2 regions of the Paenibacillus sp. FSL P4-0338 genome follow, and region 2 is predicted to be linked to the other one. Evidence: predicted binding sites of a transcription regulator. Region 2 holds the regulator's gene; the other holds the start of a gene.
The links. Region 2 encodes LexA, which represses DNA repair genes until DNA is damaged. Its sites were predicted from a motif close to CGAACATATGTTCG; they were not measured.

Region 1: MKZ07_RS14240 (YolD-like family protein) is a predicted target of LexA. The motif match lies at 13,801-13,814, and genes of this name have one in related genera.

What each region holds. Positions count from the first base shown of each region.
Region 1 is NZ_JBBOCG010000001.1:3,227,621-3,243,691, forward strand. It holds gene MKZ07_RS14155 (sensor histidine kinase) at 1-18, opposite strand, end outside; gene MKZ07_RS14160 (ROK family protein) at 331-1,221, opposite strand; gene MKZ07_RS14165 (glycoside hydrolase family 32 protein) at 1,202-2,752, opposite strand; gene MKZ07_RS14170 (LacI family DNA-binding transcriptional regulator) at 3,533-4,570, shown strand; gene MKZ07_RS14175 (sodium-dependent transporter) at 4,703-6,055, opposite strand; gene MKZ07_RS14180 (hypothetical protein) at 6,547-6,840, shown strand; gene MKZ07_RS14185 (YuzF family protein) at 6,863-7,093, shown strand; gene MKZ07_RS33580 (AraC family transcriptional regulator) at 7,288-7,734, shown strand; gene MKZ07_RS33585 (transposase) at 7,653-7,928, opposite strand; gene MKZ07_RS14190 (helix-turn-helix domain-containing protein) at 7,929-8,330, opposite strand; gene MKZ07_RS14195 (hypothetical protein) at 8,759-9,505, shown strand; gene MKZ07_RS14200 (hypothetical protein) at 9,594-10,211, shown strand; gene MKZ07_RS14205 (helix-turn-helix domain-containing protein) at 10,378-10,569, shown strand; gene MKZ07_RS14210 (helix-turn-helix domain-containing protein) at 10,773-10,985, opposite strand; gene MKZ07_RS14215 (DUF6809 family protein) at 11,129-11,419, shown strand; tRNA gene MKZ07_RS14220 (tRNA-Leu) at 11,527-11,612, opposite strand; gene MKZ07_RS14225 (WGxxGxxG family protein) at 11,796-12,257, opposite strand; gene MKZ07_RS14230 (M15 family metallopeptidase) at 12,333-13,019, opposite strand; gene MKZ07_RS14235 (hypothetical protein) at 13,199-13,360, shown strand; gene MKZ07_RS14240 (YolD-like family protein) at 13,406-13,741, opposite strand; gene MKZ07_RS14245 (hypothetical protein) at 14,147-14,749, opposite strand; gene MKZ07_RS14250 (PH domain-containing protein) at 14,952-15,443, shown strand; gene MKZ07_RS14255 (glycosyl hydrolase) at 15,462-16,071, opposite strand, start outside.
Region 2 is NZ_JBBOCG010000001.1:2,015,097-2,031,167, forward strand. It holds gene metH (methionine synthase) at 1-1,180, opposite strand, end outside; gene MKZ07_RS08780 (FixH family protein) at 1,350-1,778, opposite strand; gene MKZ07_RS08785 (HAD family hydrolase) at 2,246-3,031, opposite strand; gene MKZ07_RS08790 (hypothetical protein) at 3,067-3,594, opposite strand; gene MKZ07_RS08795 (DUF896 domain-containing protein) at 3,642-3,851, opposite strand; gene MKZ07_RS08800 (LysM peptidoglycan-binding domain-containing protein) at 3,961-4,377, opposite strand; gene lexA (transcriptional repressor LexA) at 4,575-5,201, shown strand; gene MKZ07_RS08810 (L,D-transpeptidase) at 5,390-5,728, shown strand; gene MKZ07_RS08815 (hypothetical protein) at 5,807-6,025, opposite strand; gene MKZ07_RS08820 (hypothetical protein) at 6,136-6,357, opposite strand; gene MKZ07_RS08825 (hypothetical protein) at 6,450-6,809, opposite strand; gene MKZ07_RS08830 (hypothetical protein) at 6,825-7,097, opposite strand; gene MKZ07_RS08835 (hypothetical protein) at 7,290-7,415, shown strand; gene MKZ07_RS08840 (GNAT family N-acetyltransferase) at 7,541-8,128, shown strand; gene glnA (type I glutamate--ammonia ligase) at 8,471-9,799, opposite strand; gene MKZ07_RS08850 (MerR family transcriptional regulator) at 9,829-10,239, opposite strand; gene MKZ07_RS08855 (AAA family ATPase) at 10,500-11,033, opposite strand; gene MKZ07_RS08860 (methionine gamma-lyase family protein) at 11,094-12,347, opposite strand; gene hflX (GTPase HflX) at 12,550-13,839, opposite strand; gene MKZ07_RS08870 (AAA family ATPase) at 13,872-14,846, opposite strand; gene MKZ07_RS08875 (YdcF family protein) at 14,937-15,593, opposite strand; gene MKZ07_RS08880 (DUF402 domain-containing protein) at 15,597-16,071, opposite strand, start outside.

The DNA of each region.
Region 1 (16,071 bases), 1.2 Mb from region 2:
TTTACGATGCAGCGCCATCACAAACATCCTCCATTAAGATTCCTAATATAGTCTGTCCAAAAGCCATTGTATCAACAACTCGCACGCATTATGAACCCCTCGGACTCCCTTCCCACAGACCATTCATTTCATCTTTTGGACTTATAGAGCGTCTCTTTACGGTTTTCTAAAAAAATCCCGTGTGGGGGAGGGTCTCCCCATACGCCGGAGGATTCTTCACTGCCGTTCCAAGTTCTTGACGCTTCTACGCACAGATTTCTCCACCAAATACATAAAGAGCCGCCAATTCGGCGGCTCCTTATGTATTCTTGTTCTGATATGATTCAACTACTAACTTACACCGGTGCCTAAATCCAATGCTCTTACTCCCAGTGCTAAGGACCCACACAAGCCAGCATTATCGCCGAGCATAGGTGCGACAATGTATTGTTCGATATCCGATACAATAGGCTTGGCACTCACGTATCCATTGAGAATGCTGCCTACCTGCGCCCGGATCATCGGGAATAACTGGACTTGCTTCATCACGCCCCCGCCGAGAATGACTTTCTTAGGGGATAACGTCAGGATGACATTTGATATGGCCTGCGCGATGTAGAACGCCTCCATCTCCCATGCCGGGTGGTCTTCCGGCAGTGTATCACCCTTAGCCTTCCATCTTGCTTCCAGCGCCGGGCCGGCGGCCATGCCTTCCAGACAATCGCCATGATAGGGACAATTGCCACCAAAGTCATCGTTCGGATGCCGCCTTGTGAGGATATGTCCACCCTCTGGATGAACAAGTCCATGTACCAGGTTACCCTCGGTATAGACGCCGACTCCTACGCCAGTCCCGATCGTATAGTAGACGCAGCTATCCAATCCTTGTGCTGCACCCCATGTGGCTTCGCCCAACGCGGCAGCATTGACGTCCGTATCCCAACCGACCGGAACATCGAAGACGGATTTTAGCGTACCTACGAAATTATATCCGGACCAGCCAGGTTTTGGCGTTGTCGTCACATAACCGTAAGTCGGACTGGAGTGTTCGAGGTCGATCGGACCAAATGATCCGATCCCTATGCTATCGACTCTCTTATCCCGGAAGTAGGCGATGACATTCTCCATCGTCTCTTCAGGTCGACGCGTCGGAAAATGAACCCGATCCTCAATTTCCCCTAATTCATTCCCGACACCACATACAAACTTTGTTCCGCCTGCTTCAATTGCCCCGATTCGCATGAGCTTCCTCCTTGATCTTATCTCTCCATATGCTTCCCAGCTCATTGATCTGGAGCGACACCAGCTTTACATTTCCTCCTACCGCGTAGAGCTCAAGTCCGTTGCTTTCGGAAGCGGGGAAAATCATGTCAGAGATGACCGCTGTACCCTCACCACCGAACACTTCAATCGAAGACCAATCCATGAAGATGGACATGCGTACACGGTTATCAACAGGCAGCAGCGGTGCCTGGTGCTTAGCTGCGAAGTCCGGATGGAAATTCGTAGTGCCTGAATTCGTGCGATCGACAAACAACTCCATGTTCAGGGTATCGTACCCGACCACCGTTTCTTCATCTGCAGACTTTCTAACCTTCATTCCGAACTCCGTTGCGGTTCCAATTTCGAATTCCACGATCAATTCCGCTCTATCTGTGGTGATGTCCGCCAGCGGATTCGTACCCGGAACCAAGGTTACATTCTCCAGAGCCATAAGCGGTGAACCTATCTTTCTCAATTCTTTTACCGGTTCCTGCACCAGACGAAGGCCTTCCCGATAGGTTCTCAATTTCAACTCCCGTGGAATGGATGCATTTCCCCGCCACTTGTCAGTCGGAAGCGTCCCGGCATACCGCCAGTTGTTCATCCAGCCGATCCAGAGCTTGCGGCCGTCTCCTTCCGGTATATCGCTCCAGGTGACGGCTGCATAGAAATCGGACCCGAAATCAATCCATTTCACATCATGAATCGAAAGAATAGGCTCGTCCGGTGTAAATGTCTTACCATCGAAGCTGCCGACGAAGTACATCATACCGGAGCCGCCTGCCGGTGGTTCAGGTTCGTTCGGGTTCACTCCATTACAATCGCCTACACTTAGAATGAGCACCCACTTCTTCTGATTGGGATCACCATCGACATGAATCGAGAATAGATCCGGACATTCATAAACGCCGCGATGTGTTCCGATGACGTCGGCGCCAAATGCACCCGCAAATGTCCATTCCTTCAAATTCGGAGAGGTGTAGAACTCCACACGGTCTTGAACAGCCAGAGTCATAATCCAACTAGATGTATCCTCATGCCAGAATACCTTCGGATCGCGGAAATCAAGCGTTGTCTCAGGGAACAAGACCGGGTTCCCTTCATATTTCGTCCAAGTCCGTCCCTTGTCTCTGCTGTAGGCGATGCTTTGAACCTGCGGCTTACCTGGCTGAGCCTTGTTGTCGTTATTCGTATAGATCGCCACAAGCCCTGAACCATAATCATCAAAAAAACCACTAGTGTTATGTGTATCGACTACCGCGCTTCCAGAGAAAATCGCACCGTCCTCACCTGGCGGCAGGGATGCTTCAAGCTCCTCCCAATGGACCAGATCGGTGCTTACCGCGTGCCCCCAATGCATTCTTCCGAAATCAGGTTGGCTTGCGAACGGAGTGTGCTGATAAAAGAGGTGGTACTCATTCTCGTAATACACCATTCCGTTCGGATCGTTCATCCAGTTTTTTTGTGGCGAATAATGATACTGCGGACGGAACTTCTCTGTATAATTCATGTTTCTCCCACTCCTCCAGGATAATAATAGTCAGAGCATGGCCCAGTGCAGCATGAACTCACGCTCCGACGGTATGTAATATAATGTAACTGGCTATTTCCCCGCTCTGTCGTAACCTGTTTGTTAGATTTTCAGCCAATCCTGCTTTCATGTCCGGCCCATAGATCTTCTTCAAAATATCAATGCGCCATGCCGCATCGTCCGGCATCGGGCTTCAGCATTTTTGCAGCTTCGTCCAACATACAAATAATTTGCTGCGTTTCGCCGCTTCGATGTTCTTTTTATCGGCTGTGATAACCATTCTAGCGCGGTCAAATCCCATACCGTTCCCTCTCAACACTCATTTGCAAAACAAATAATGTGATTTTGAATATTCCTCGCGCAAAAGTAAGTGCTTCCACAAGTCACTGTTAACGGCTAGCAAATTAAACTTACAACATCACGATTACTTCGTCAAGACTTTCATGACCACAAAAAGTAAACATATGAACAAATAAATAATTCCATTTCATTATAATAACGTAATATTTATTAGTTTTACAGCTCTAAACTATGAAATAGTACTTTTTTGTTATAAAAATTCCATAACGAGGTTAATGAACACCGTCCAATTTTATTATGCATTTGTTTACTTTTGCACAAAATATAAACCTCAATACTCATTCTTTTTACTTTTACATAAATTGTTCATTTGTAACAATTAAGTTGACATTTACATCAATTTGTACTACGATTATTTTGGTCGAGATTGCAATACTTCTGCTAAAGGAGCCATTCTCTTTGAACAAAGAAAAAGTAACCATTCAAGATATAGCCGATTCGCTTGGACTTTCTAGGAATACGGTATCCAAAGCATTAAATAATAATCCCTCAATACCGGATGAGACACGCAGCAAAGTGGTTAGGAAAGCTATGGATATGAATTACAAGCAGTTCGCCTTGTTTGAACAAGAAGTCACACCTGCCAAAAGAACCGGTAATATTGCCCTGCTTACAGCAAATATGCCGAACAATTCACATTTTGGCACATCGCTGCTAAGCGGCCTCGAACAAAAAATCAGCTCCGAAGGCTTCAATTTGTCGATACATATCGTTCGGGAGAATGAACTCGATTCGTCGGCTCTTCCTGTGAATTTCGACAAAAGTAAGGTAGATGGCATTGTCTGTATCGAATTGTTTGACAAGAGCTACTCGGAGTTTATTACGTCATTCGGGATCCCGACATTGTTCATTGACGGTTCAGCAGAACTGACGTTTTCAGAGATGAAGGCAGATCTACTGCTGATGGAGAACATTCACAGCACTTTCAGTCTAACGAAGAAGCTAATTGATGAAGGAATTACGGAGATTGGGTTTATCGGCGATTCCCGCCATTGTATGAGCTTCAACGAGCGTTGGGATGGGTTCACCAAAGCCATGTATGCCGCCCGGATTGATCTTGATGAATCCTTCTGCATTCTCGAAGATGACCGGCATATCGATGACTATAAGTGGCTTAAGCAGCGGCTAGCAAGCATAACTAATCTTCCACCCGCGTTCGTATGCGCCAATGACTTCATCGCTATTAATGTCATTCGTATCTTAAAGGACCTAAATATTCAAATTCCTGGTGAGGTTAGAGTCTGCGGATTCGATAATTCCCCAGAGTCGCGAATCGTGGAACCCCACTTGACCACCGTTCATATCCACCGGTCCGAAATGGGCTTTCTTGCCGCCGAGATGCTTCTGTCCAAAATCGAAAATCCCGATAGACCTCCACTGGTTACGCATGTGAAGACCATGCCGGTTTTCCGTCAATCGACGGGTCACGGGGAGTAGGCAGTAGAACAATGCCGTGGGATATGCGTTGGCAGAAGATGAGGATTGAACGTGTCGTAAAGCTTAAAACAAGGAACCCTTTCAGCAACGTTTGCTGAAAGGGTTCCTTGTTTTAATTTTATGCAGCATACTTTAGAAGGTCAGAATGCCCGAAGTATGGAGTAGCACCAGGAACACCAGAATCGGCGCAACATACCGGAGCATGAACAACCAGACACGGAACCAACGTGCCTGCAGGCCAGCCGCTTCTGCTGCCCCTTTCCAGAAATATCCGACAAAAATGGTAACCAGCAGTCCGCCAAGCGGCAGCATAATGTTGGAGGTGATGAAATCTATCCAGTCGAACAGGGCTTTGCCGCCGAACGTAAGCTCAGGGAACATTCCCAGCGACATCGCTGAAGGAATACCAAACAGGAAACAGATCAGGGACAAGATCCAGACCGCACGTTGACGGCTCCAGTTCCAGCGCTCCATAGCGAAGGATACAGGCACTTCAAGCAGGGAAACGGCCGAAGTCAAGGCGGCAATTGCCAGCAGGATGAAGAACAGACCGCCGAAGAAGGAGCCGAATGGCATAGCCGAGAACGCTGCAGGGAGCGCGACAAAAATCAGTGAAGGCCCTTGATCAGGGGCAATGCCAAACGAGAACGTCGTCGGGAAAATAATCAGTCCGGCGATAAATGCATAGAGCAAATCTCCAGCCCCAATCGCAAGAGCAGCGCTACCCAGCGACTGTTTTTCACCCACATAAGAACCGTAAGTCAGTAGAATCCCCATCCCGAGCGACAGCGAGAAGAAAGCATGTCCCAAGGCAACAAGTGCGGACTCGGCCGTCAGCACCGAGAAGTCCGGCTTGAGGAAAAAGGATACCCCTGCGCCTGCACCCGGCAAGGTTACCGCGCGGATCATGAGTACAATCAGAAGAACGACCAGGCCGGGAATCAGGACTTTATTGAATTTCTCAATCCCGCCCGATACCCCAAGGATGACTACGCCTGCCGTGATCAACATCGCTGTGCCCTGCCAGACAATCGGCATGTATCCTGTGATAAATGAACTGAATTCTCCTGCATAATCACTTGTGCTGAACAGTTGCCCATTGAAGGCAATTACCGCGTAGTTCAGCGTCCAGCCTGCAACAACAATATAAAAAGAAAGGATTAGAAACGGCGCTATCACTTGCAGAATTCCGGCAGCCTTCCAGCCTTTCCCGCCTCCGGCCCGTATGAACGAAGTCGCTGCGCTTCCGCGCCCGCTGCGTCCGATAGCCAGTTCGGCCAGCAGCACCGGCAAACCGATCAGCATCAAGCAGATAACGAAGAGCAGGAAGAATGCCGCTCCCCCGTTTTCCCCTGTAATATAAGGGAACTTCCACATATTCCCTAGCCCTACTGAGCTGCCGATGGCCGCTAAAATAAAACCGCTGGAAGAAAAACGCTCCTTTTTCTCCGAAACCAGGCTTTTTTCACCTTTAAATTGATTCATCCCTAACTCCCCGTTTTCTTTTTTAGACATCATTATAATCCAAGTATCCCTAAGAGTCATATGAAAATTTTATTAACAATTGTCAGTTTGTTTTTATTTTATTCCCTAGCATAACCAACTCGTGAATACTTAAGTGTTTATTTTTGCCGACTTTAAAAGAAAATTTGATTTTTTCGGGAGACTGCAGTTTCCATATCAATGGTACTTGAGGTGATCCTGTGAAGAAATACAACAGAAATGAAAAAATCATTATTGGAGCGCTTAACCAATCCCTTCGTATAACAACTTTTCGAGTTCAGGTTCATCCTCAACCCTTTCCTCCAATCATTCGCACCGTTTATATTCGTTTCCCCATATCCATTCTCATCGTTTATCTCTCGTCTCAATGGGCTTAATTCATTATGAATTTTTTGAGCTATGGGCATATGCCGTGATGGATATGGGTTGTAGTCCATAGACTGTTGACGAGATAGTATTTGAGGAGGTTACCCATGGAAACGAATTATCAACAAGTTGCCTGGAATTGTATGAATAAATATGTTGGTATTACTACAAGTGATGGTCAGTCTCACGACGGGTTTGTTGCTCATATCGATCAGAACTACGTCACACTTGCCATTCCCACCAATGAAATGGTGGGCCAGATGAACGGAATGCCTGCTAACGCAACAACCTACAGACAATTCGGATACTATCCGGGTTTCTACCCGCGCCGCCGCTTTTATCCAAGACCTATCCCCTTTGGTGCCATTACAGCTTTGTACTTGCTTCCATTTTTCATTTAATAATGATTAGGTGAATAATCAAATGTATCCCATGCAGCAACAGATGCCGCAAGCAATCATGGTCTATCCTATTGATCCCTACGTAGTCGAAACCTTAATGTCTGTAAAAGGTAAGCAGGTAGTGCTCGAAACCACTCGCGGAGGAATTAGCGGCTGCTTAGTGGACGTTAAGCCAGACCACGTTGTATTGGATACCAGGGGCCGGAAGTTTTTCGTACGAATCTGCGAGATTGTCTGGATCATGCCAGAATAATTTTTGTGAGAGAGCTACGACAGTAGCTCTTTTTTTGCATAAAGCAGTTGTCGATGCGGCAAAAGGTTGACGGGGTTTTGTTATTAGCATTTCACATTCCTATGTTAAAATAAGGTACGCGAATAACAAGGGATGGTTAAAACATGATGAACATTACATAGATCTAAAGATAAAGCCTTTACAGGAGGAACCGTATGTTTGACCTTAATGATTTTTTGCAAAAAGAGCTTGCTGCGCTCGTGGACCGGCATACTCATATAGATGGTCCTCAGTCTACATTAATTTCGTCCCTCAGCTTCTCCCGCTGTTCCGTTCCATACCATTCAACCGAGACTGAACCTCCCTACAAACTTAACAACCCTTCACTATGCATAGTCGTTCAAGGTCTCAAGGACATAGTCATTGGTAAGGAGCGCTACCGGTATGGTCCGCCACACTACCTTGTAGCTTCTATGGATTTACCAATCATTGCCGAAGTGCTGGAAGCAACCCCCGAAGTGCCCAACTTAACCTGTAGGATTGAATTTACGCCCGGACATATTTTAGAACTAGTGCCCCATCAGACAACCTTGATCTTATTTTGCTCGCGTAGAATAATGGCCTTACGTTTATTCTTGTTTCGCCAGCGAAGATACGCTTGAATGGCCAACCCTAAATCTTGGTGTTTGGCAAAATCACTACCTTCGAGGACGAATTTTCGTAGGGGCCCAAAGTGACATTCGATTTGGTTAGGCCACGATGCATATGTTGGAGTATAGACTAATTCTACATTGTTCGCTGCGGCCCATTCTTTCACTTTGTGGTGTAAATGCGGAGAAAAATTGTCCAGTATGATCTACAAGCGTTCCGACCGATGAAACCGGCGCCGAAGCACATGGAAGAAACGAAGAATATCCTGATGTTTCTTCGTTTTTGAAGCATGACCATACAACTGATCTGTTTTCAAATCCAATGCCGCAAGCAGATGCTTGACTCCATGCGGGCGGTTGTAGGTCGCCCGCAGCGGACGGGTCTGCGTTGTTGAAACCATCCCTTCCCGATTAAACCGATGAATCGTGTGTCTAATATGTTCGCCAGAGATATGATAAAGCCGACTAATTTCCGGTACTTTCATTTTTTGGGCAGAAGCCAGAATAAGCAGAGCTCGACGAACCTGAACAGGGTCGGCTCCTTTTCGTGCAATTCGCTTGAGTCGGTTGCCTTCTTCCGGAGTCAAGTCACGAACAAAAATAGTCATACCGCTCACCTCGAGAAGTTGGATTTACATATCATTACCCGTTTTCCCAACTATGATCTCTGATGGGGCACTAGCTTCGCGGCGTTATAGTTCAGCAGAAACACCTAACTGCATTAAATCTCAGTAACTTTGGGAATTATCCACTAATATTACAGACGAAAATACTAGCGGACCAGTAAAATCATATTCCAAAAATACCTAAATTATTACAAAATTACCTTTAAATAGAGTAATTAATCACATCCTCAATAACAAAATACTATAATTTACTATTTTTTTGAATATAAAGATGTATATCACATTATTTTTACATATTGCGTAGTATTTTTAAACTATTAATTGGCATTAAAACCATTAATGAATCAATAAATCCAATAAAAAGAGATATAGAAAATTACACCATCTAAAATTAGAGAGGAAGTAAAACAATGAACTTAAAGCTAAAGAAGACTATTATTGCATTTAGTACACTTTGTTTATTAACCGCTAGCGGACCTATGTCGGTATTTGCGTCTCCTTCTGATATACCCGATCAGTTGAGTATTGAGGATTTCAATCTATCGAAACAGAATGAATACGTAGTACAAGATGATATAATCGACATTAACAGTTTGCCAATTACCGTTTCAAAATCAGATTTGCAGTATACTCCTCAAGGAGTTGATCCAGGTGAAGGAGCTACCAAAGTAGTGCTTACCACCTATGGTTCTTATGCACAGCCCGCACAACAGGATAGAAAATCAGGGATATTCAATATAGTGAAGGGACTAACTTTAATTGTATTTACAAGTATTATCGACACGTTTTATTCAGTTGTGACTTGTGTAGCAGATTTAGTAATGTCTTCTATTGATACAACCCAAGTTGCAACAGCACAAACATTAGTATCGTACACTTATCCAACAAAACAAGGTCAAGTATGGTATTCAAATGCATGGCATACTCTCTTTGAAAGCACCAATCGAAATGTCTATAAACATTATTACGCGATTTATTGGGATAAAAACAAAAATAGCCGTCAAGGAGTTAAGGATTTCGTACCTGCAAAAGGCTATTCAGCAATAAAAGTACAATCGGCTGCACATTATTACAATGATACATATATTCAAACTCAAGCATATAATAATTACCTCCAAGGTAAGGAGCACACAACTGAGGAATGGATAAATAATTAATATTTATAACATTAGTTAACAAAATAAACCACCCTATTTATTTGATATTGGATAGGGTGGTTGTATAACAACATTGGAGGTAGTCACTTTGAAAAAGTTAACATTATTAATTCTTTCCTTATTAATTGTGAGTTTATCATCAGGTTGTGATAATAAAACTAATGTAACCGAATTAAATCCTCCTGCCTCAATAGACGGTAAAGGATATACGAAAAACTATACCATTGAATTAGATGATGTTATGAAAAATATTGAACAAAAAAATTCATTTACATCTGCACTTCCAACGGAATATGAACTGACAGCTACAATAAACCTTGCTGCTGATAAAGATGCTGACAGAATAGTTTATGAAATTTTTGTCAAGAAACCAAAGGTTCAAATGACAAATCTAATGATGAGTTTTTCTTTAAACCCCGATATGCTCACTAGACTAGATACTAGCGATGTTTTTGTTAGCAATGCGTTAAATGAGGAACAAATTGATTACTCACCCAATAGCGATACTAACGGAATTAGTTTATATCGTGCGTTTGTTCTAGATAAGACATTATTAGACACGACCGTGACTGAAGTTTTCACGGAGCTTTATGTTAAGATTTCCTATACTGATTCAAGTAATACACTGATAAGCGACTATATCAAAATGCAAGCTGAGCCTTCTAAAGAAATACTGGATTATATAAATAACCAAATAGCTAAATAAATTTAGGTTACCGTATGTGACTATTCTTTTAATCACAATTACCAAAAGAAATCCACGGTTTAACCACACTCCGTATCAATTCTCTACTATAAGCATTGAAATCCGTACTATATCCTGTTGAGCCTCCTACAAAAAAATTCTATCGTTTGATTAGGGGTGAAGGGAAATGAACAACATCGAATTTATTGGGGAAAATATCAGGATTTTACGGTTGAAAAATGGTTTCAGTCAGGAGCAGCTTGCACTAAGTGCAGGGGTAAACACATCTTACATCGGGCAGTTCGAACGTGGAGAAAAGAACCCTACGATACAAAGTACTAGAACAAATATCGATTGCTCTGGAGATTACCTTAGTTGATCTATTAACTTTGTATGATCCGAAGGGAGGTGTGAGAAGCGGTTGCCATCCTTCAGCTTTAACTATAACCCCTGAAACCATTAAGCAGTGTCTACTGGAGGTATTGATGGACAACACAAATATGATTATTGAAAACAAGAAAAATACACAATCTCCAAATAAAAAAGAGTACCCCCAAAGGCACTCCCCCACTCCTAAAATCCCTACTCCCCCGGCACATACTCAACCAACTCCGACAGCTTACACTGAAACGTATCGCATAACCTGACCAGCGTCTCCAGCTTAACGGTCTCCAAGTCCGTCTCCCGATACAGCTTGTTAATCGAATTCCGGCTCAGGCCTGATTTCTCCATCAGCTCGGTGATGTCGTCGATCCGGTGTTTGGCCATCAGGATTCTTAAGTTGCTTCTCAACATGAGGCGTAGCTCCCCTCTACTTATTATATATGTATAGTTTTGCTCCACTTCCATTATCCTTATAGAGTTAAAATTTAACTTTACAACTACACCTATAGAGTTATATAATAACCTTATAAGGTTAAGACAGGGAGGTGTCTAGTTTGTATAAATCTTTAGAAGCTCTAACCGAACCCTTAATCCGTATCCGGCTGGAAGCGATGTACCAGGATCTGCTGGATACAGATGCTACTTATAAAATGCTCCTGCAAGAGAGTGTTCAGTTCTTCCACCAGCTTAGAAACGCCCTACCGGAGGAGCAGCAGGATGCGGCCTTCCAATATGAAGACACGCAGTTCTCCCTTCAAGCCATTACTGAACGCGCCATTTACCTGCAAGGATTCAGGGATGCGCTCTATCTCTCCAATGAGCTGCGGAGTTCCTCTACTGCATAATTCTATCTTAACCGCACATTTTCCTGTTTCTATCCTGCAAGCCGTTTCTAACCCGTATGTATAGAAAAGACGCATTCACTGAATGCGTCCTTCACTACTACTATGGATGCCGAGGACGGGGGTCGAACCCGTACGGTACTCACGTACCGCAGGATTTTAAGTCCTGTGCGTCTGCCTGTTCCGCCACCCCGGCATGTTATGCGCGCGAACTAACGCGACAAGAAATATAATATCACGTATCCGGGGGATACGCAATTCATTTTTCCAATATTTCTTCTGCATATGCAGCAAAGAGCCCGCTCAGCCGAGACTGACACGGGCTTTACTGCATGACGCTGCTGTTCCTTACTCGCAGAACTGCGGTGTCCTGCCCAGATTAGTGGCGGTCACGCTCACCGGTTCTGCTGCGCATGCCTGCCAGGCCCAGGAGGCCGACGAGACCGAGCCAGCCCCAGTTGGAGCGGTTGTCGTTGTTGGCTGTGGTGGTCGTGTTCTGTGCCCGGTAGCGGCCCGTTGTGTTATTGTTGTTCAACGGGGAGACGGGGCTGTTGTCGCCCGTACGGATTTTGTCCCCCATGATGGTATCATCCCGGCGCAGAGTGTCGCGGGTCTGATTCATCATGGTGTTGCCGCGGTCCATCATGCGGTCATCCATATTGCCCATGTTCCCCATACGTCCGTCAGTGGTGTTGTTCATGCCCGGAGCGGCTGTGCTCATAACACCCGGAGTAGTAGTCATCATACCGCCGGGTGCTGAGGCTGCGGAGATGTCACCTGCTCCGAGCAGACTCATGGACAGGACCGTACCGCAGGCAAGACTTGTGATCAGCTTGTTCAAAATGTTGTGCCCCCTTCATGGATGTGGTTAATCGCTGATAATTTCCCCATCCGGGACAGCATCTATGCAGAGAAGTTATTCCTTCACAATGTTCACGGTCTTGCTGGACGCATTATACGTGACCTTGGCTCCAAGCGCTTCTGCAATCGCACGTACAGGCGCATAGGTTACAGCATCGTCCAGAACGCCGGTCGTCAGCTTCTTACCATTGAGTGTAATATTAACCGGGATATCCTTGTTCACCTCTGGCTCACCTCCGGTTATGCGGCTTAGGGCGGCTGCACTCTGCAGGGCGGTCGGCCGTCTGCCTGCCTTCAGATCCTGGATGCTAAGGCCGAAGCTCATCTGCAGATGAGCATAATCCTTGAAGGAGGTCCAGTCCCCTCCCCATTCGAACCCCAGCTTCTTCCCCTCCTGCGCCACCTCTTGCCAGTCTGCCACCTGATCACCATCCCCGTCACGGTTCATATCCCAGGACACATTCCTGCCATCCGGCAGCAGCAGCGCGAAGTCTATTGCCAGTCCGTAATTATGGTAGCTGTCGCCTCCCCGGGCATTGGTCACAATGTCGCCCTTCTTGGTTCTCCCTTGAGCATATAGCTCATTCTGCTGCGCTATCGTGCGCATGCCCTGCGTAATGAGGATCTGCACCCCCCGGTTATAACTCCGTCTAATCAGCTCGTTCGCCCCGGCCAATACGGCCGGATGCAGCTTCGCCAGCCTTGCGGCAGACTTCTGCTTCACCTGCTCCAAAGTAAGCATCTACTCACCCCCTGGTATAGTAAATGCCCGCTTTGTCCGGGTTGCTTGCACCAATGACCGTTTTTCTCGCAAAAAGAAGCTGTGCAGCGCCTGATCTCCCCGGATGAACTGTGCACCTACAGGTCAGAATAAGAATGCAGACCTTAAGTCAGGTCATTCTAACGGAAAGGGGGATGAACATGGACATCCACAGTGACAGCTACAGAATAGCCCCGCTTAGCGATCAGGAGGATGTGGTGGAGGTAATCCGCCAGGCGGAATCGGAGATTGCCCGGATGACGGGGAACCCGCAGGTCACGCTGATTGCCTATGAGAAGACGGACGGACACCGCAGCAAGTAAAATGTAACGCGCGCCCGGGCTGATCCCAGGCAGAGCGGTTACCTTTTAGACAATATAGGCCTCTACAATGTCATCTACAAGCAGCCACTTCCATTCCTCCGCCCACTGCAGCTTGAATTCCCTCGAGTGGGTGTGAATGGAGGTCACGAACCCGCTCAGCTTCCTCTGCTCCAGAGGATCATACAGCACTAGCGTTACCCGCACATGACTCCGCAGCGATAAGGCCAGCGTATGCTCAATCTCCTCCAGCTTCTGCTCGTCCAGCACCGGCTTCAGGCTATGCCAGGTCTCCCGTTCGTCCCTCTTGATCCCGCCCTTATGCTCCGTCAACATGATTCGGCTGCTCTCACGCAGACCGCCCGCTTCAAGCTTCTTGCCCATTGCTATTCCCCCACTCTGTTGTTTATAACCCGGACTACATCATCTTGCCGCCTATGAACCGAACGTATGTTTGTATTATATCCGTGATCCATCTTGTTAGGCAAGCAGAAATTAATGTCAGTCTAAGGACACAGAGAAGGGGTTCAGCTGATCATAATAAAGGGTTGAACTTGCACCACACCTGCATTAGAACGGCCACCCCGTGGTTCTAGTATTTCAGCTAATCTGATGCCATCATTAGGGTAAAGGAGTAGAAAGGAGCGGAGATGATATTTATGATTAGAACTGCAAATGTGGAGGATAGTGTTGGACAAATAATTCAATCGGCAGCAAAAAGACGCCCACAGTTATGCTGTACAGCGTCTTCATCTGAACCCTTTTGCATATAACAAGTCTTGTCTCTGCTTATTTCACTGACGTAGTCCCTGCGCTTCCAGTACCCGGTTCCTGCTTGGCATCTGTGCCTGCATCTGACACGGTTCCTGGTACGGCTTGCTCCGGATCAATCAGTCCGGCGGCTTCTCTGGCTTCATTCAGCTTGGAGATGCCATAGAGCATCGCTACGTCCGCCTGCTGATTCATCTCTTCGAATTCCTCGGCGGTTACATCTGGCGATACTGCGCTCTTGGAGGCCTTCTCCTTGATCTGGTAAGCACTCTGGAAAGCGATCACCGAATCTCTGAGCAGCTTCTGGATCGTATCCGGCAGGCCGCCCGCAATCTTGATATCGTTCACATGATCTGCAAGCTCGGAGGCGGTATCCTGGAAGCTGTCCACAGCCTTCTGGAATTCTTTGTCCGTCGCTTGTCCGGTGGAATAAGAGGTGAGCGTGGTGTTGAAGTTCTCTAGCGAGGATTTGCCCATTTCGTCGAATTTCGACATTTCATTGTAAAAGTTCTGTACCGTCTCCTGTACCTCTTCCGGGGAAGCCGGTTCAGCACTGTTATTGCCGCAGGCACTGAGGATCATGACGGCCATTAGCAGTCCTGCAAGTAAAGCTTGTCTCATAGTTAATATCCCTCCACTTAACAGAATAATATCGATTTTTGTTAAGTGCAAATGAAATTAATGTAAAATTCGGCGTAATGAAACATATGTCAGCGGTTAAGCGTATTCATAGGGAGAAAAGGTGGCCAATAACCCAGTTGATGACTGGCAATTCCTGTTATACTATAATGAATTTATCCGTTCAAGGAGAGGAAGATCTATCATGGCTTATTGCACAGCATGTGGTGCGGAATACAAGCAAGGCGCCAAATTCTGCGGGGAATGCGGGGCAGGTACAGATGAGGCCGGTTCTCCGGCAGCAGCACGTCGTCCGGCGGCTGGCCACAGCTCCGGTCCTGAACAAGAATTATGGCAGGGCAAGCCTGCCGGCATCTCTGACCGTCTCAAGGGGCTGATCGGGCTGAATACCACCAAGTATACGATTACGTCCCAGCGGATTATGGTGAAGAGCGGGCTGATCGGCAAGGATGTCGAAGAAATCGAGCTGCTGCGGGTCAATGATTTCTCCGTCACCCAGTCGGTTATGCAGCGTATGCTGGGCATCGGGACGCTGATCATTTTGTCGGATGATGCTTCATCACCACAGCTCCCCTTCTATAGGATCCGTAAGGTTCAATCTGTCAAGGATATCCTGCGCCAAGCCGTGCGTGACGAGAAAGTCGCCAACAATATCAGCTACCGCGAGCATATCTGAGGCTTCGTTACACTTTTTTCAGGGAAGATAGAGAGCTCCTGCCGGAATTACGCCTTTGGCCTGGCTGGGGCTCTCCCACATCAGTACCGCCCGCGCATCCCCCTGGTTCTCATAGTACTCCACCTTCAGCTCATGCAGCTTCCCCGCAATCAGACTCACTGTGCCTTGCCGCTCCTGCCCGCTCTGCTTGATCCAGCTGTCAATAACCAGCTTCCCGTCGATCCATATCCGGATTCCGTCATCTGAATACGAATAGATCGTGTAGGTCTCACTGTAGGCAGCGCTTATTCGGCCACTCCAGCGTACCGAGAACAGATCTGCGTGAACAGCCGGATCAGGCGCGGCCTGCCTCCAGGCGAAGTTAATATTGGCATCTGTCCGGGTGAGGGCAGGCGTGCCGGTAAGCGTAATATTGTTGTAATACTGCCCATAGAGGCCCGGTTTGGGGAGTACCCCTCCTGAAGAAGCATACGCCGCCGCTTTGGCCGAATAGTCGTCTCTGGAGAATATGGCACTATTCCTCATAAAAGCCTGAATCACTGCATCCTTATTGCGCTCGTACAGCATCTTGCCCCAGGTCATCTGGTAGCTCCATTTGTTCTGCGGGCCTGCCAGCACAGCTGGCGGA
Region 2 (16,071 bases):
GGTCCGTCGTATCGATCATTAACGGCACCTTGACCTTCTTCACCACCAGCTCCAGGAACCGCATGATGTCTTCCGTCTCATCCCGGTCCGGGTCCTGGACACAGACATCAATGACCTGTGCACCGCTCTTTACCTGGGCCCGGGCAATCTCCGAAGCTTCCTCGTATTTCCCCTCGACGATTAGACGCTTGAACTTCCGGGAACCGAGGACATTGGTCCGTTCACCGACCATATACGGACGGTTCTCACTCTCCACATACACAGGCTCAATCCCCGACAAGGCCGGAGGATGCTGGCCGTCAAGCTTACGCGGCGGGTAAGCCGCCATGACTTCAGCCATCGCACGGATATGATCCGGAGTGGTTCCGCAGCAGCCACCGGCAATGTTCAGCCAGCCCTTCTCCGCGAAGCCGCCCAGCTTACGGGCCAGGGAATCCGGGGATTCATGATAATTCCCGTTCTCATCCGGCAGACCCGCATTCGGGTAACAGCTGACAGCTGCTGAAGAGATCGCTGACAGCGAACGGATATGATCCCGCATGAATTCCGGTCCGGTAGCACAGTTCAGTCCGATGGACACCGGCTTCAGATGCTCCAGTGAAATATAGAAGGCTTCGATATTCTGTCCGGCCAGCGTGGTTCCCATAGGTTCAATGGTTCCCGAGATCATCACCGGCAGCGTAATTCCGCTCTTCTCGAAGGCGTTACGGATACCAATGCTTCCAGCCTTCACGTTCAGGGTGTCCTGGGATGTCTCCAGGAGCAGTGCATCCACCTTACCGTCGATCAGCGCAACCGCCTGTTCTTCATAGCTGTCTACAAGCTCCTTGAACGTGACTCCCCCGGTGACAGAGAGCGTTTTCGTGGTTGGTCCCATAGCTCCTACAACATAACGCGGGCGCTGCGGTGTATCATATTTATCTGCGGCATTACGTGCAAGTCTGGCGGCCGCAAGGTTAATCTCCCGGGCACGGTCCTGAATATCATATTCAGCAAGCACCACTGAGGTGGCACCGAAGGTATTTGTCTCGATCAGATCCGCACCGGCCTCCAGGTATTTCTCATGAATGTCCTGAATAACCTCCGGACGGGTCAGCACCAGCATTTCATTACAGCCATCCAGGTCATCCCCGCCGAAATCCTCGCCGGTAAGCGGCACCTGTTGAATCATGGTACCCATAGCTCCATCCAGTATCAATATGCGCTGCTGCAAGCTCTCAGCAAGTGTGTATTTGGCCACTTTCCATCCCCCCAGTGAAACATTAGAGTAATTTTAGCAGAATAAAGGGATTTCGGAAAGCCTTCCTTTCCACCCTGCATTATTTGTATTTCCATTGATTTCATTTCTATTACGGCGCTACCATAAGTTTCTTGCTTGGCATGGAATGCTGCGTCCGGGCAGTCACATGTGAAGTGACACTGAATTCGCCCGCCTCTTCAAAGGTATGTTCCGCGACATAAGCCCCTTCTCCGTCACTTTCACCCTTGATTTCAACCTTCTTGGTCTTATCCGCGGCCTCATTGACCTCAAACATAACTTCTCTAGCATCATCTACCGGTTCACCGTCCTGTGTCACGACAGCCTTGAAGCTAACTGCCGTACCTGCGGTTACTTCCTCCGGGTTCCAGCTCAGCTCCACCTTAATCGGTGACATGGAGGAGTTGGCCGCAGCATGCATCTGCATCTGCATCTCGTCTTCCTTATTCCCCGAGCATCCTGCTAGCGTCATCCCCATCACAATGCACATCAGTCCCCTGCGTATCCTTGGCTTCATCATCTGAAGTCCTCCCGGTTCATAGGTAGATTCTTCTTCATCCATGAAACATATCATTTTTATATTACAATGAAAGTCAGATCGCTACTCTCCTTATTATACACATTTTATTCAATTTGCCTTAAAGAAGCTGCATGATTCACTCGTGAATATGAGAATAGTCATATCTTTGATTCAAGTGTTTGTATTGGGATTGCCGTGACTCCAAAGAATGTTTGGCCCTCCGGCCGCTGTTGTTCCCAGATTTCTTGAATTAAACCGCTGCTAGCAGTTGAAATCGGGTAACAGCTGATGCTTACGACGCGAGCTTTCCTTCGGAAAGCTTTCAGGCGGACGCTAACGCTCCTTCAGTTCCAAATTTCTCCTCCGCCACTTTTCCCTATACAGTATAATTTCAAGTTCAAACAATATAGCAGATATAAAAAAGCCAATATCCACATAAATAGGATACTGGCTTCATGGAATTCAATTTACAGGGAGACTACCAGCGGCAGAAGCTCTGAGAGATGGCTGATCTGATAATCCGGCGTAATCTCCGGGTCCGAAGCTTTCCTATTTCGGTTGATCCAGACTGTGGTCAGTCCGGCGGATAAGCCGCCTAGAATATCTGTCGTAAGCTTATCACCCACCATTATACCTTGCTCTGGAGCAATATCCAGCAGTCCGAGCGCATGCTCGAAGATTCCCTTGTCCGGCTTGCCTTTGCCGAAGCTTCCCGAAATCACAATATGGTCAAAATACGGGGTAAGCTCCGGTACACCATCCAGCTTCTCCTGCTGAAGTGCCGGGCAGCCGTTCGTCAGCAGCAGCAGCTTCACCTTGCCGCGCAGCTCGTCCAGCACCTGAAGCGTCTCTTCATAGATATAGGGACGGCTGCGGCGCTCAGCGGCGAACTTATCGGCCAGTTGTGCAGCCAGCGCTTCATCCTCTACTCCGAGTGAGGCGAGGCCGCGGCGCCAGGATTCCTTACGGTAGACGGGGGCAAGCTGCTCCAGTTGACGGAACTCCGGCTGTTCACCGGCAGTGAAGTTCGCCCATAGCGCTTCAAACGGGTTAATACCGATCAGCTTGGTGAACGGATATGTCTCATAGGATTCATAGAGGGCACGGGCTTCTCTGCGTACAGCAGCTTCCAGCTCCTGTGGATCAACGGAATCTCCAGCACCCTCACAAGCATAGCGGAAGGCTTCTTCCACGCTGCGGTCATCCCACAGCAGGGTATCGTCAAGGTCAAATAGTACGGCGGTAATCGGCATTTCTTCTCCCACTCCCTATATGCTGGTCTGTCTTCCTATTCGTGCACTAGTTCAATATTGTTGTTCTTCGCGAACTGTTCCAGACGTTCCCCCATCGCAGCGGTGTCATAACGGTTAATCAGCTTGGAGAAAATCCACTGCTTGCGCTTACCCTTATACTTAATGGTTACTACACTGCGTGATAAAGTGATCTTCTCAATATCCGCCGCAGCGAGGAAGCGTTCGCGGTTGTATTTAATAGTAGAGATACGCGCACGCTCAACCTTAAGGAACGGACGGCGGAAGAACAGCAGCGCAGCAAGCAGGAAGTACAGCACCACACCCAGCCAGTTGGCCAGAATCCCGCTTCCTTTGGCCTCGTCAATTGAGCCTACCACCCAGAACATGATGCCAAGCAGCATCAGTACAACGGGGAATACAATATTCCGGCCTTTGAAAATATCAATGCTTTTCGCGGCAGTCTTAGTGCTGGAAGTGTAAATGGAATCCTTCCCCTGCTTCTTTCTTTGCTGGTTAATTTGCTTGGTATTGCGTTGAACCATTCTTTCCCAAGAACGGGCCATGTAAGTTCCCCCTAGTCATCCTGTATTATCTATGAAAAGGCAACAGGCTAATGCTTAAGTCCGTTATTGCCCTCTTCATGCTCCGGATTGTCCACAATTTCGATAGTATCAAGCTGGGCCCGAAAGTTAGTGCGGATATTCCCCAGGTAAATCTCGCGGAGCTTGGCACGTTCAGCCAGTTCCTCTTCATTCAGGCCGCCGTTCTTAGCTTTGCGTGCCAATTCATTGATGCGTGCGACCAATTCGTCAATATTCAATACGTTTCCCTCCCTCTAAATTCATTTTAACTTTGCCATGAGAAAAAGAGCTTGTCAAGGTCTACCCCCTGAAAGCTCTCCGAGTCGATCATTAGTCTGACACAATCCTTCAGTATAAAGGTAAAGTCAGAATATCTCCGGCCTTAATGACACTGTTCTCCAAATGATTCGTCTTCATTATTCCTTCTATATATACGGCTGTCCTCATGTCCTCAGGCTTGTTACTTAACGCAATGCTCCATAAGGTATCACCGCGTTCGACTACGATCCGCTTATCCGGCTTCAGTGAAGAGACCGAACCGGCAAAAACATTCCCCACCACAGTGAATCCCGAAATAACAAGCATCAGCACCAAAACCATCTTCATCAGGCTGACCTGACGGAATAGTGATGATAGCGCAGTGAGACTATGAAGAATCGCATCCTTGACCTTGGTTACATTACTATGAGCAGTTGGATTACCGGGAGCGGACACCTTGATATCCTCATTATTGTAGATGCTGTTGTATGTACTATACTTTAACATGATCATCATCCTCCAAACACATGTTCTTGCTTTCGAAAATAATATAACACGAACATGTGTTTCGATCAATAGTTTTTTCGGAACGTCTGTTCTCTTTATTTGCGTTCTCTTTTTTTCCTCATTTTAGAACTTATGTTTGTACGAACGGAAGTTCTATGTTATAATTTTCCCAAACATAGTATATGGGGTTGATACCGATGTCAAAGATTTCTAGTCGTCAGCTGGCGATCCTGGAATTTATACGTAATGAAGTCCGCAGCAAGGGTTATCCTCCGTCCGTCCGCGAGATTGGCGAGGCTGTCGGCCTGGCCTCCAGCTCTACCGTGCATGGTCACTTGGACCGGCTTGAGAAGAAGGGCCTGATCCGCCGTGACCCTACGAAGCCGCGTGCGATTGAATTGCTCGGCCAGGAAGATTCAGAGAATGTGCATCAATTCGTCCAGACCGTTACCCGCATCCCGGTAGTGGGTAAGGTTACAGCTGGTGTTCCTATTACAGCTACAGAGAATATTGAGGATTACTTCCCGTTACCTGCTCATTATGTAGGCGATAACAAGGTATTTATGCTATCTGTCCTTGGTGACAGTATGGTGGATGCCGGAATTATGAACGGGGATTATGTCATCGTACGCCAGCAGCAGACTGCCGACAATGGCGATATTGTTGTAGCGATGACCGAAGAAGATGAAGCAACTGTCAAGACCTTCTACAAGGAACGGGATCATATCAGGCTGCAGCCGGAGAATCCGGCATACGAGCCTCTCCGCCTTAACCGGGTTACGATTTTGGGACGGGTCATCGGATTATTCCGCGATATCCACTAATCTACTCCCCGCTTAAGAACAGGCTGCTCCGCACCATGCGAAGCAGCCTGTTTTCTGTTCATTTCACTTCTTAAAGTGGCCAAAAAGCCGAATGCAAACATTTGTTCTCATTAAGCTTTTTGACCACTTTTTCTGAGAACCGCTGCATAGCTCCGCACATATCCTGTTACAAAGGAGTGCTGATCTGTATGCCCAATTACCGAATTATCGTCGATCTGTCACAGCGCATGCTGTACCTGCTGGATAATGACGTCGTCACCAGAGGCTTCCCTGTCGGCATCGGCAAAATGTTAACCGTCTCGCCTGTTGGCGAATACACCATCATTAACAAGCAGCCCAATCCGGGTGGCCCGTTCGGAGCCTTCTGGATGGGTCTATCCAAGCCGCATTATGGCATCCATGGAACCAATAACCCTGCTTCCATCGGCCACATGGTCTCCCATGGCTGTATCCGCATGTATAACGCAGATGTTCTCACCCTGGCTGCCCTCGTTCCCATAGGTACTCGTGTCACCATCAGGGAATAGGAACTCACAAAAACCCTTGAGACGCCAGATTGCGCCCCAAGGGTTCCAGTGATTCAAATGAATTAGAGCGGATACAGACTACAGCACACTTCTCAACAGACGGATAGCCACCGTATTCAAACGGATAGCCTCGCGGATCGATTCTCTGGCTGCCAGCAGCTCTCTTCTGGCCCGCGAACCTCTAGGCACTCTGCGCAGATTCTCATTGATTTCTTCCAGTCTCTCCAGCAGGACAGCCCGCTGTGTCAGCAGGACATTAATGGCTCTGCGAATCCGGTTACGTTCTCTTTGGCTCATCTTTACACCTCTTTTACAGTTGGATAGTATAAGAGATGCCAAGAAGGACTCCAAAGCTTGTGTGATTCGGCAGTAATGTTAGAGCAGCAAGCAGCGGACAGGTAATCTGCTTACTTTTTGTTCAACCGTACCCGGAATTCAAATTCATCGCGTCTATAAGTCATTCCGGCCAGCACTATGTACTCCGGTGTCCATTTCTGTACAGGTCCGGCATAATCAGCAATCACATGCGGTTTGCCATCAACCAGCTGAACGACGTAGACCTGTACCTGTGCCAGTGCGGCAGCGAATAGATCAGCATCACTGGACAGTACTTTATAAGCCGTATTCAACTTCGTTCCTCCTTGTTCCACAACCATGATAAAAGATTCCGACAACCATCTATTTAATTATACCGGGTCATGGAACAATATGTAAACCATATTTACAGCTTGATAAAAAGGATTTTAAACAATCCAATATACTTCTTAGTAGCCCCGCCATCCCTGGTAAAAAAATTGGTATTTTTAAGGTCTGGTACGCTAAATACTGAGAACAAAATGTAGTTATCCCGCTCGGTCAAAGACTCAATTACAGGCTGAGCCACCAGCTTGCTAATTCCGTCGCCTATTTCCTGATCTAGCGTATTCTCCAGATTCTTTACAGAATATTCACTGAAGGCTTCCTTCCCCGGATTCGTAACAGCCATCACAATCAGAACAAGAATAAGGACCAGTAATGATTTACCGCCCGATCTCCTACGGACTCTGCGTGCAGGACTTGGGATATCATAACGCGAATTCATTCTTTTCCCCCTCAACTACAAAATATACAGTATCTCTTGCAACAAGAACCCCAGCGGATTCACAAACATCCGGTACACGAACAGCATCCCGCCTGCAATTCCACTGCCCCCGACATCAACGCTACTCCAATCCCATACCGGCAGAGGCGGCGCATCCAGCCCATATTGCTCCATAAGCCTCTCTTGGGTCTCCGCTGGCACAGCCGCTCCTTCCGCTCCAGCCACCTGACCCATCAACGCCAGCACCAGCAACAGCGAAAGCATAATCTTATATGTATTCTTCATCATCCACTCCCATGTCTGCCACTAGAATTCTCTTCTGGTTAAGTATATAGGAGATGGAATAGTATGTAAAATGAAGTGGATTGATCTGGAATTGTAATTCCTTTATATTATGATGTAAAGGCTTTGTTTAGTCTTCATTTTCAGTCTCTCCCCCACACTTTAATATTGGGAGAGTTTTATTTAGGAGGTAAATGTATGAATGGAAACAAAGTTATCCTCATTCTTCTGTCCATATCCATCATCGGTATACTCCTTTACTTCGGATTAGCTTATGGATTGCTATGGTATGCCTTCCGGTCCTCGGTTTCCATTGAAGAATAATCTAAGAACTACACCATCTAACCAATATTATCATGTTAAGATTACTTATAATCAAAAAGCACCTCCAAAATATATATTTCATGAGATAAACTTATAGAATCGTGATATTATTTGGAGGTGTACTAATGCTAAATGTAGATTATACAAACTATTATTGGCAAGATGATGAAATTAGATTGCGTTCAATAGAGGCTGAGGATTGGGAAAATATATATTTATCTGCATTCGATAGCCCTGCCCGTCGTTTTCTGGAATGTACTATTGAATTGCCGCCCACAAGCTCGGTTGCGAAGAAATTCGTTGAAGAGAATGTTGAATTTACATCCACTAATGGCCGAATCATGTTTACTATTGAAAATATGAACAGTGACACGGTAGGTGGTATTAATTTAAACAGTATTGACGAGAGGAATGGTACGTTCAGCATAGGTATTGTAATTGATCATCCCTATCGAGGGAAGGGTTACGGTACCAGGGCAGTGCACATGCTCTTAAAATATGCATTTTTCGAGCGCAGACTTAATAAATTTAATGATTATGTTCTGGAGGGAAATGAAGCATCGGCTGCTATGCTTAGAAAAGTAGGATGCGTTCAAGAAGGAGTCCGACGTCAAATCTTCTATATCAATGGTAAATATCATGATTCTATGTTGTTTGGTTTAACAAAGAATGAATATAGGGATCTTCATCATAAGGATCATCACAATAAATAATCATGCATTAACCTAATCAGAGACGTTCAGTTCAATAAACCAACAGCAGTCCGGGATTTATTTCTCGGTAAAAGAAAGCTGTTGGTTTTTATATTAGAGTTTATTGAGGTGAGCATTGTGAAGAAATATAACAGATCTGAAAAAGTCATTATTGGTGTGCTCCTTGGTATGACTGCTGTGCTAGCTTTAGGAAGCCTACTTTTTTGGTATGTCTTTACCACAATCTAACTAACCCTTCGCGGCCGACACGCAAGAGCACTTATCCACGTTCAGATATAAACCATACTCTCTAAAAAAACAAAAAAAGCCCCCGGCGCGTATAGCGCCAGGGGCTGCTGTATCCTAGTAAAGCGTCATGTACTGATCTCTTTCCCACTCGTGGACCTGGGTACGGTAGATATCCCATTCGATTTCCTTCAGCTCGTAGAAGTGGGCCAGGGCATGTTCGCCGAGGGCTTCTGTGATCACGTGGCTGCGGATCATTTCGTTCAGAGCTTCCTTCAGATCGGATGGCAGGCTTGGAATGCCTTCTTCAATCCGCTCTTCTTCGGACATGACATAGATGTTACGGTCAATTGGAGCCGGAAGATCCAGCTTACGCTTGATTCCATCAAGACCTGCCTTCAACATTACAGCCAGTGCAAGGTACGGGTTAGCCGCCGGGTCCGGATTACGAACCTCAACGCGTGTGCTAAGCCCTCTCGAAGCCGGAATACGGATCATCGGGCTGCGATTGCTTGCAGACCATGCAACATAGCAAGGTGCTTCATAACCAGGAACCAGACGTTTGTAGGAGTTGACCGTCGGGTTAGTGATTGCAGCAAATGCACGTGCGTGCTTCAGAATCCCTGCCATGTAATAACGGGCTGTCTTACTGAGACCCAGCTTATCGCTCTCATCGTAGAACATATTCTCGCTGCCATTGAACAGGGATTGGTGGGCGTGCATCCCCGATCCGTTCATACCGAACAAAGGCTTAGGCATAAAGGTTGCATGCAGGCCGTGATGACGGGCTATCGTCTTCACGACAAGCTTGAAGGTCTGAATCTGATCCGCTGCCTTGATGGCATCGGCGTATTTGAAGTCAATCTCATGCTGGCCGGAAGCCACTTCATGGTGGGAAGCCTCAACCTCAAAACCCATTTCCTCCAGTGTCAATACGATCTCACGACGGCAGTTCTCCCCAAGATCCATCGGCGCCAAATCGAAATATCCACCCTGGTCATTCAGCTCAGTGGTCGGATTGCCCTTCTCATCAGTTCTAAACAGGAAGAATTCCGGCTCAGGTCCAACGTTCATAGCAGTGAAGCCCATTTCTTCCGCTTCCTGCAGACAACGTTTGAGGATACCGCGCGGATCTCCGGCAAACGGTGTTCCGTCCGGCATGTACACATCACAAATCAAACGTGCCACACGGCTGTCTGTCACCCAAGGGAAGATTACCCAAGTGCTCAGGTCCGGATACAGATACATGTCGGATTCTTCAATCCGCACATAACCTTCGATGGAAGAACCATCGAACATCATTTTATTGTCGAGTGCTTTTTCAAGCTGGCTTACTGGAATCTCTACATTCTTGATCGTTCCCAGCAAATCGGTGAATTGCAGGCGAATAAACCGGACGTTCTCGTCCTTGGAAATGCGCAGAATATCCTCTTTAGTAAAGCTCACGTTACCCTCTCCCTTTCAACTGCTCTATATTATTTATTAAAAAACCGGGATAGCTCACCTTGGATTAGAGACACTTGTCCCGGTCTTTTACCGGAAACCAGCTCCTGCTTCAGCAGACGGTGAAGCTGCGAATCAGACAACTCTCTACGTCTCACCTCTGTATCAGGGGTAATAACCGTAGCTTCTTCAGATTCCTTCGAGACAGGGTTCATCACCTGCTTGATGCCGGCAATATTAACACCCTTCTCAATCAACGCCTTAATCTCAAGCAGACGTTCCACATCATTAAAGGAGAACAAACGCTGGTTGCCGGAGGTACGCGCAGGTACGATCAGGCTGTGCTGCTCATAATAACGAATTTGTCTGGCGGATAGATCAGTTAACTTCATTACGATTCCAATAGGAAATAATGCCATATTTCTGCGGATTTCATCACCCATGACTCATCCAACCTTCCAATGATCTTTTTCTCATCTCATTGTACATTTCCTTATATGGCGTGTCAATGGTATGTGAGTTTTTCTCACAAGATTTCTTTCACCTATTGTGAGATTAAGAGATCAAACTGTCAGATGCATGGGATTTGGTTTCCCGAAGTATACCACATAGAGCAATCCACACGCAAAATCACAGGCTGCTGCGAAAGCTGCGGCAAGCCAGTATTCGACTTTACAACTCCGGTGTCCCGCTTCATGTCATGTTATGCTTCAATGATCCATTCCCCTTCGCCCGTTGGCGTCTCAAATCCGTTCAGGAAACGGGTCAGAATCTCCCCGGTAATGGTGAATGCCGCATTGGCGTCAAACCGCGCGCTGCGGATGCGGAGCCTCCGGCGCAGCTCTACCGGCTCTACCTTCAGGTGAACCAAGACCCACTGTCCTCCGTGCTGCTCGATCAGCTCTTTGTATTCGTCACGTCTTCGCTTCTGCCAGAAGCTGAAATCAACCACGACATGGCGCTTTCCGGCAAGCAGCTCTATTAGCTCCTTACGCAGCTTGCGCTCCGACTGTTCCTTGAAGGATTCATAAGCCTCTTCCGGGTAATCAAGGCCATAACGGCCATGGGTACTCCAGATATCCTCATCGATGGACAGCCGGGCGAATCCCTCCTGCTCCAGCTTGAGCGCAAAGGTCGTCTTGCCCGATCCCGCTACTCCACACATCATTACAGCGACGGCAGCTTCATTCTCCTGCTTTCTCTGCAGCAAGCTTTCAATAGCTGTTGCTTCCTCCAAAGTCCGCCCTCCTCTCCAAGCCTGATATATGAACATAACGGTTTCTATGTCGCACAGATACTACAGCAGCTTGCGCTCCCTCATACTCTGCAAAGCCATTAAGACCCCATATTTGACATGAGAATATGTTAATCCGCCTTGCATATACCCGATATACGGTGCTCGGATGGGCGCATCTGCAGACAACTCCAGGCTTCCGCCCTGGATGAAGGTCCCGGCAGCCATGATGACCGGATGCTCATACCCCGGCATGTCCCAAGGCTCAGGCACGACATGGCTGTCTACCGCTGCTGCGCGCTGGATGCCTTGTACGAAGGCTATCAGATGCTCGGGTCCGTCAAAAGCCACCGCCTGGATCAGATCCGTACGCGGCTCATGCCAGACAGGCTTGGTGGTGAAGCCGCAGCGCTGGAACACCGCCGCAGCGAAAATACTGCCTTTCACCGCTTGTCCCACCGTATGCGGGGCCATGAACAGACCTTGATACAGGCCGCGCGTCGTGCCCAGCATCGCCCCTACCTCGCCGCCGATTCCAGGGGCAGTCAGGCGGTAGGCCGCCAGCTCCACCAGATCTGCGCGGCCGCAGATATAACCGCCGGTCTCGGCGATCCCGCCGCCGGGATTCTTGATCAGCGAACCGGCGACCAGATCAGCGCCAACCTGCGGCGGCTCCAGTGTCTCGGTGAACTCTCCGTAGCAGTTATCCACGAATACAATGACATCCGGCTTAATGGCTTTTACCCGTGCTGCCATCTCGCCAATCTCAGCGACCGTGAAGGATGAACGCCAGTCATAGCCGCGCGAACGCTGGATTCCGATCACCTTAGTGTTTCCATTTATCGCCAAGGCGACCTCATCCCAGTCAACCTTACCCTCTTCTGTCAGTGCAGTCTCACGGTAGCCGATGCCGAAATCTGCCAGAGAGCCTGTTCCGTCTCCAGGCTTGCCAACTACCTTATGTAGCGTATCATAGGGGCGTCCTGTAATGTACAGAAGCTCATCTCCGGGCCGTAGCACACCGAACAGAGCAGTAGATATAGTATGAGTTCCTGAAGCGAAATGCGGCCGGACCAGCGCAGCTTCCGCACCGAATACTTCGGCATAGACCAGATCCAGCACCTCACGTCCCCGGTCATTGTAAGCATACCCGGTAGAGCCTGCGAAGTGAAAATCACTCACATGCTGGCGCTGAAAGGCTTCGATCACCTTCCACTGATTATGATCCACAATCCGGTCCAGCGCCTTGACCGCTCCTTCGATTTCCAGCTCTGCAGCTTCCGCTGCCTGTAATAAATCCTCTGCAAATCCTGCCATGTCTCCTTCATCTCTCCTAACATTTCTGTATAATGATGTCCGCTTATGCAAGTCCAGTGCTGCCAGATAGGCACAAATTCCGGGAAAACCCGCACAGCAAAGCCTGCCTGGATCAATCTCCAAAGCAGACTGTTGCAATGCGGGGATATAGATGCTTCATCTCTAACCAGCCAAGTCAGCTTCAAACGGGTCAGATAAGCAATTATTGCGGCTCCACGAATTCAGCCAGCTTGTAGCTCCATTTATCGTAGTCCTCTTTGTTCAGCCGCACGTTATAGAGTACATCGCTTCCGTCATAATCCGGTTCAAGCACCTCGCCCACCCGGTAGAGCAGAGAAGACAGATCCCCCCGGTCTCCGGGGATGCGGAAGATTAGAGTATCCCCGGCAAGCTGGTCGCTGATGATCTCCGTGATCCGTGAGAGGTCGTCCTCATTAAAAGCACTGATCTTCAGGAAGCCCTCACCGGTCGGAAGCATCTCCAGCTGTTCCGGCTGACACAGATCAATTTTGTTGAACAATACAACCTGCGGCTTGCCTGCTGCGCCCAGATCCTGCAGAATCGTCTGAACGACCTCCATCTGCTCCTCACGCATCGGAGAAGAGGAATCCACCACATGCAGCACCAGATTGGCTTCATTCACTTCTTCCAGCGTAGCACGGAAGGAGGCTACAAGATCATGCGGCAGATTCTGAATGAAGCCGACGGTGTCCGTAAGCACGACCTCCTTGCCGCCCGGAAGCTGAAGCACACGTGAGGTAGGGTCAAGGGTAGCGAACAATTGGTTCTCGATGTACACATCGGCATCTGTCAGCTGCTTCAGCAGCGTGGATTTGCCAGCGTTGGTATAGCCTACCAGCGCCACTTGAACCGCACCGCTCTTGCGGCGGTGTTCACGGTGCAGCTCGCGGGTCTTGACCACCTCATCCAGCTGGCGCTTCAGCTCGGTAATGCGGTCCCGGATATGCCGGCGATCCGTCTCCAGCTTGCTCTCTCCGGGGCCTCTCGTACCGATTCCGCCTCCCTGACGCGACAGATTCTTACCTTGCCCGGACAGACGCGGCAGCAGATAAGACAGCTGGGCCAGCTCTACCTGGATAATCCCTTCACGGGTCTTCGCGCGTCCGGCAAAGATATCGAGAATCAGCTGCGTACGGTCAATGATTTTGAGATCCAGCGCCTCTTCCAGATTACGCACCTGCGCCCCGGACAGCTCCTGATCGAAGATGGCGGTATTCGCGCCAAGCCCGTCAGCGGCCATCCGAAGCTCTTCCACCTTGCCTTTACCGATAAACCATCTAGAATCCGGGGTCTCCTTATTCTGCCGCAGTACATCCAGCACCTCCACCCCGGCGGTCTCGGCTAATTGTACCAGTTCCTGAAGCGAAAGCTCCGGGTCTATGCCCGTGCGTTTGATTTTGTCCGTAACCAGACTGACAAGGATCGCGCGGTCCTGTACTTCGGTCTCTGTATCATGTGTTGTGATTGCCATTCATTCCATGCTCCTTATCTATTCTTCCTATACTATCCTTTGAAATCCTCAATCCGCAGCGTCATCAGCTCTTGCTTGCCCGGACTTGTGCTCTCATATTGGTTCAGTAAACGTACAGCCTGTGCACGTACGGCCTTCTCAATACTGTTGCGCACATACCTTGCATTGCTGAAAGCGTGCAGACTCTCTGTCTTCTCTGTAAGCAAATGCTGCTTGAGTCTGAGTATGGCCTGCGGCATCAGAATATAATCACGGTCCTTGGCCATCAGCTCGGCAATCTGCAACAGCTGGTCGATGGTGTAGTCGGGAAATTCAACCTGGATCGGAAACCGCGAGGGCAGACCCGGATTGCTCATCAGAAAATAATCAATCTCGCCGGAGTACCCGGCCAGAATCAGGACAAACTGGCTGCGGTGGTCCTCCATCGATTTGACTAATGTGTCGATGGCCTCCTTGCCGAAGTCCTTGTCTCCGCCGCGTGCCAGACTGTAAGCTTCATCGATGAAGAGAATGCCTCCAAGCGCTTTTTTAACCAGATCACGCGTCTTCTGGGCAGTATGTCCGATATATTCGCCTACCAGATCTGCGCGCTCTACTTCAATAAGATGCCCTTTGCTGAGCACACCCATCCGCTGGAACAGCTTCGCCACAATCCGTGCAACCGTGGTTTTGCCTGTTCCCGGATTGCCCTTAAATACCATATGGTAGGCCTGACCTCCGGTGGCAAGTCCGGCTTCACTGCGCATCTGGGCCACCTGTAGCAGGGCATAGATCTCGAAGACCAGCTCTTTGATGTTATCCAGACCTACAAGTGCATCCAGCTCCCGGCTCAGCTCCTGGAACAGTCCGCTATGGCTGCCGGGCTTGGGAGCTGCCGTGCCGCTTGCGTTATCAGCCGGCAAGCCGGACACCGGAGCCGGAGCCTGATTATTCAGCACAATGTTAATCTGCCTGGACGGTCTGCGTTCTTCCCGTCCGCTGCTTGCCGCCGCTACATGTCCGTTCACCTAGTTCACCTCATTATACAGGTCTGACTTGCTCTAACCAGTCTATTCCAGTATAAAAGGGGTTATTAGCAGTTTTGGAAATTAGCAGTTTTACAGCGACAGCTCCTGCAATTTCCATTTGGTGTAGGCCAGAATCTCGCGGGGCTTATACTTAAGCATCGACATCACTTTAGACTCCGTGACACCAAGCTCCGGGTTCTTATACCCCAGCTTACGCGCAATCTCCAAGGCGCGGCGGCCATGGAATTCATGAGTAATCACGACGGCTGAAGACAATCCCTCCTGCTGCATGATTGTCTTACTGAACAGCAGGTTCTCGTAAGTGCTGGTAGACTGGTCCTCCAGATAGATCACCTTATCCGGTACTCCATGGGCAACCAGATACCTCTTCATACCTTCGGCTTCCGTGTATTTGTAGTCCGGCTGATCCAGCCCTCCAGAGACAACAAAATGGTTGAATGCACCAGATTTATACAGCTCAAGCGCATAATCCAGCCGTTCCTTCAGCCCCGGACTCGGTTCATCCCCCCACATCGACATGCCCAGAATGACTCCGGCATCCGCCTTCACCATGGGCGAGGTAGTTGCTGCACTGTTAATTCTGTTAAAGACTACTCCGCACCAGATGAATCCGGCCACAATCAGAACCAGCAGCGATAGCGTAACCACCCTCTTCGTACGGTGATGGCGCTTGCGTGATACTTTGCGGATCGGGGATGAGCCCCGCTGATAGACATACCAATCCATGATCTACTTCCTCCTAAATTCTCCGTGATGAAACAATTCGGCGCGATGCTTCAGTGAAAGGGAGAAATACGGAAAGGCATGAGCGTCTATCGCACGCAGTATGGCATTGGCTGTTGACCAGGCTAACTGATAATCACTCTCCGTGATATCTTCCCGCTCCAGCGCTTCCTCCAGTTCATCCTCATCCAGCAAAAACACTTCGCCATTCCACAGCACTACAACGTCCAGATACAGATCGTCGAACCAGGGAACCCCCTGATCCGTCACGCCCTGGACCTTGCAGGTGTCAATATACCACTGCACAATATTTTGCCGTTCATCAAACATGGCCGTCACAATATAGTGGCTGTCCTTGGGAAAATACTGCAGCCATGAATATCCCTTGTCCGCAATGCGGTATGTATGCCTGCCGTAACTCTTCCACAGCGGCTCCTTCAGCCCGTATATAGTGTAGAGTGTGATATAACCGCTGAACTCC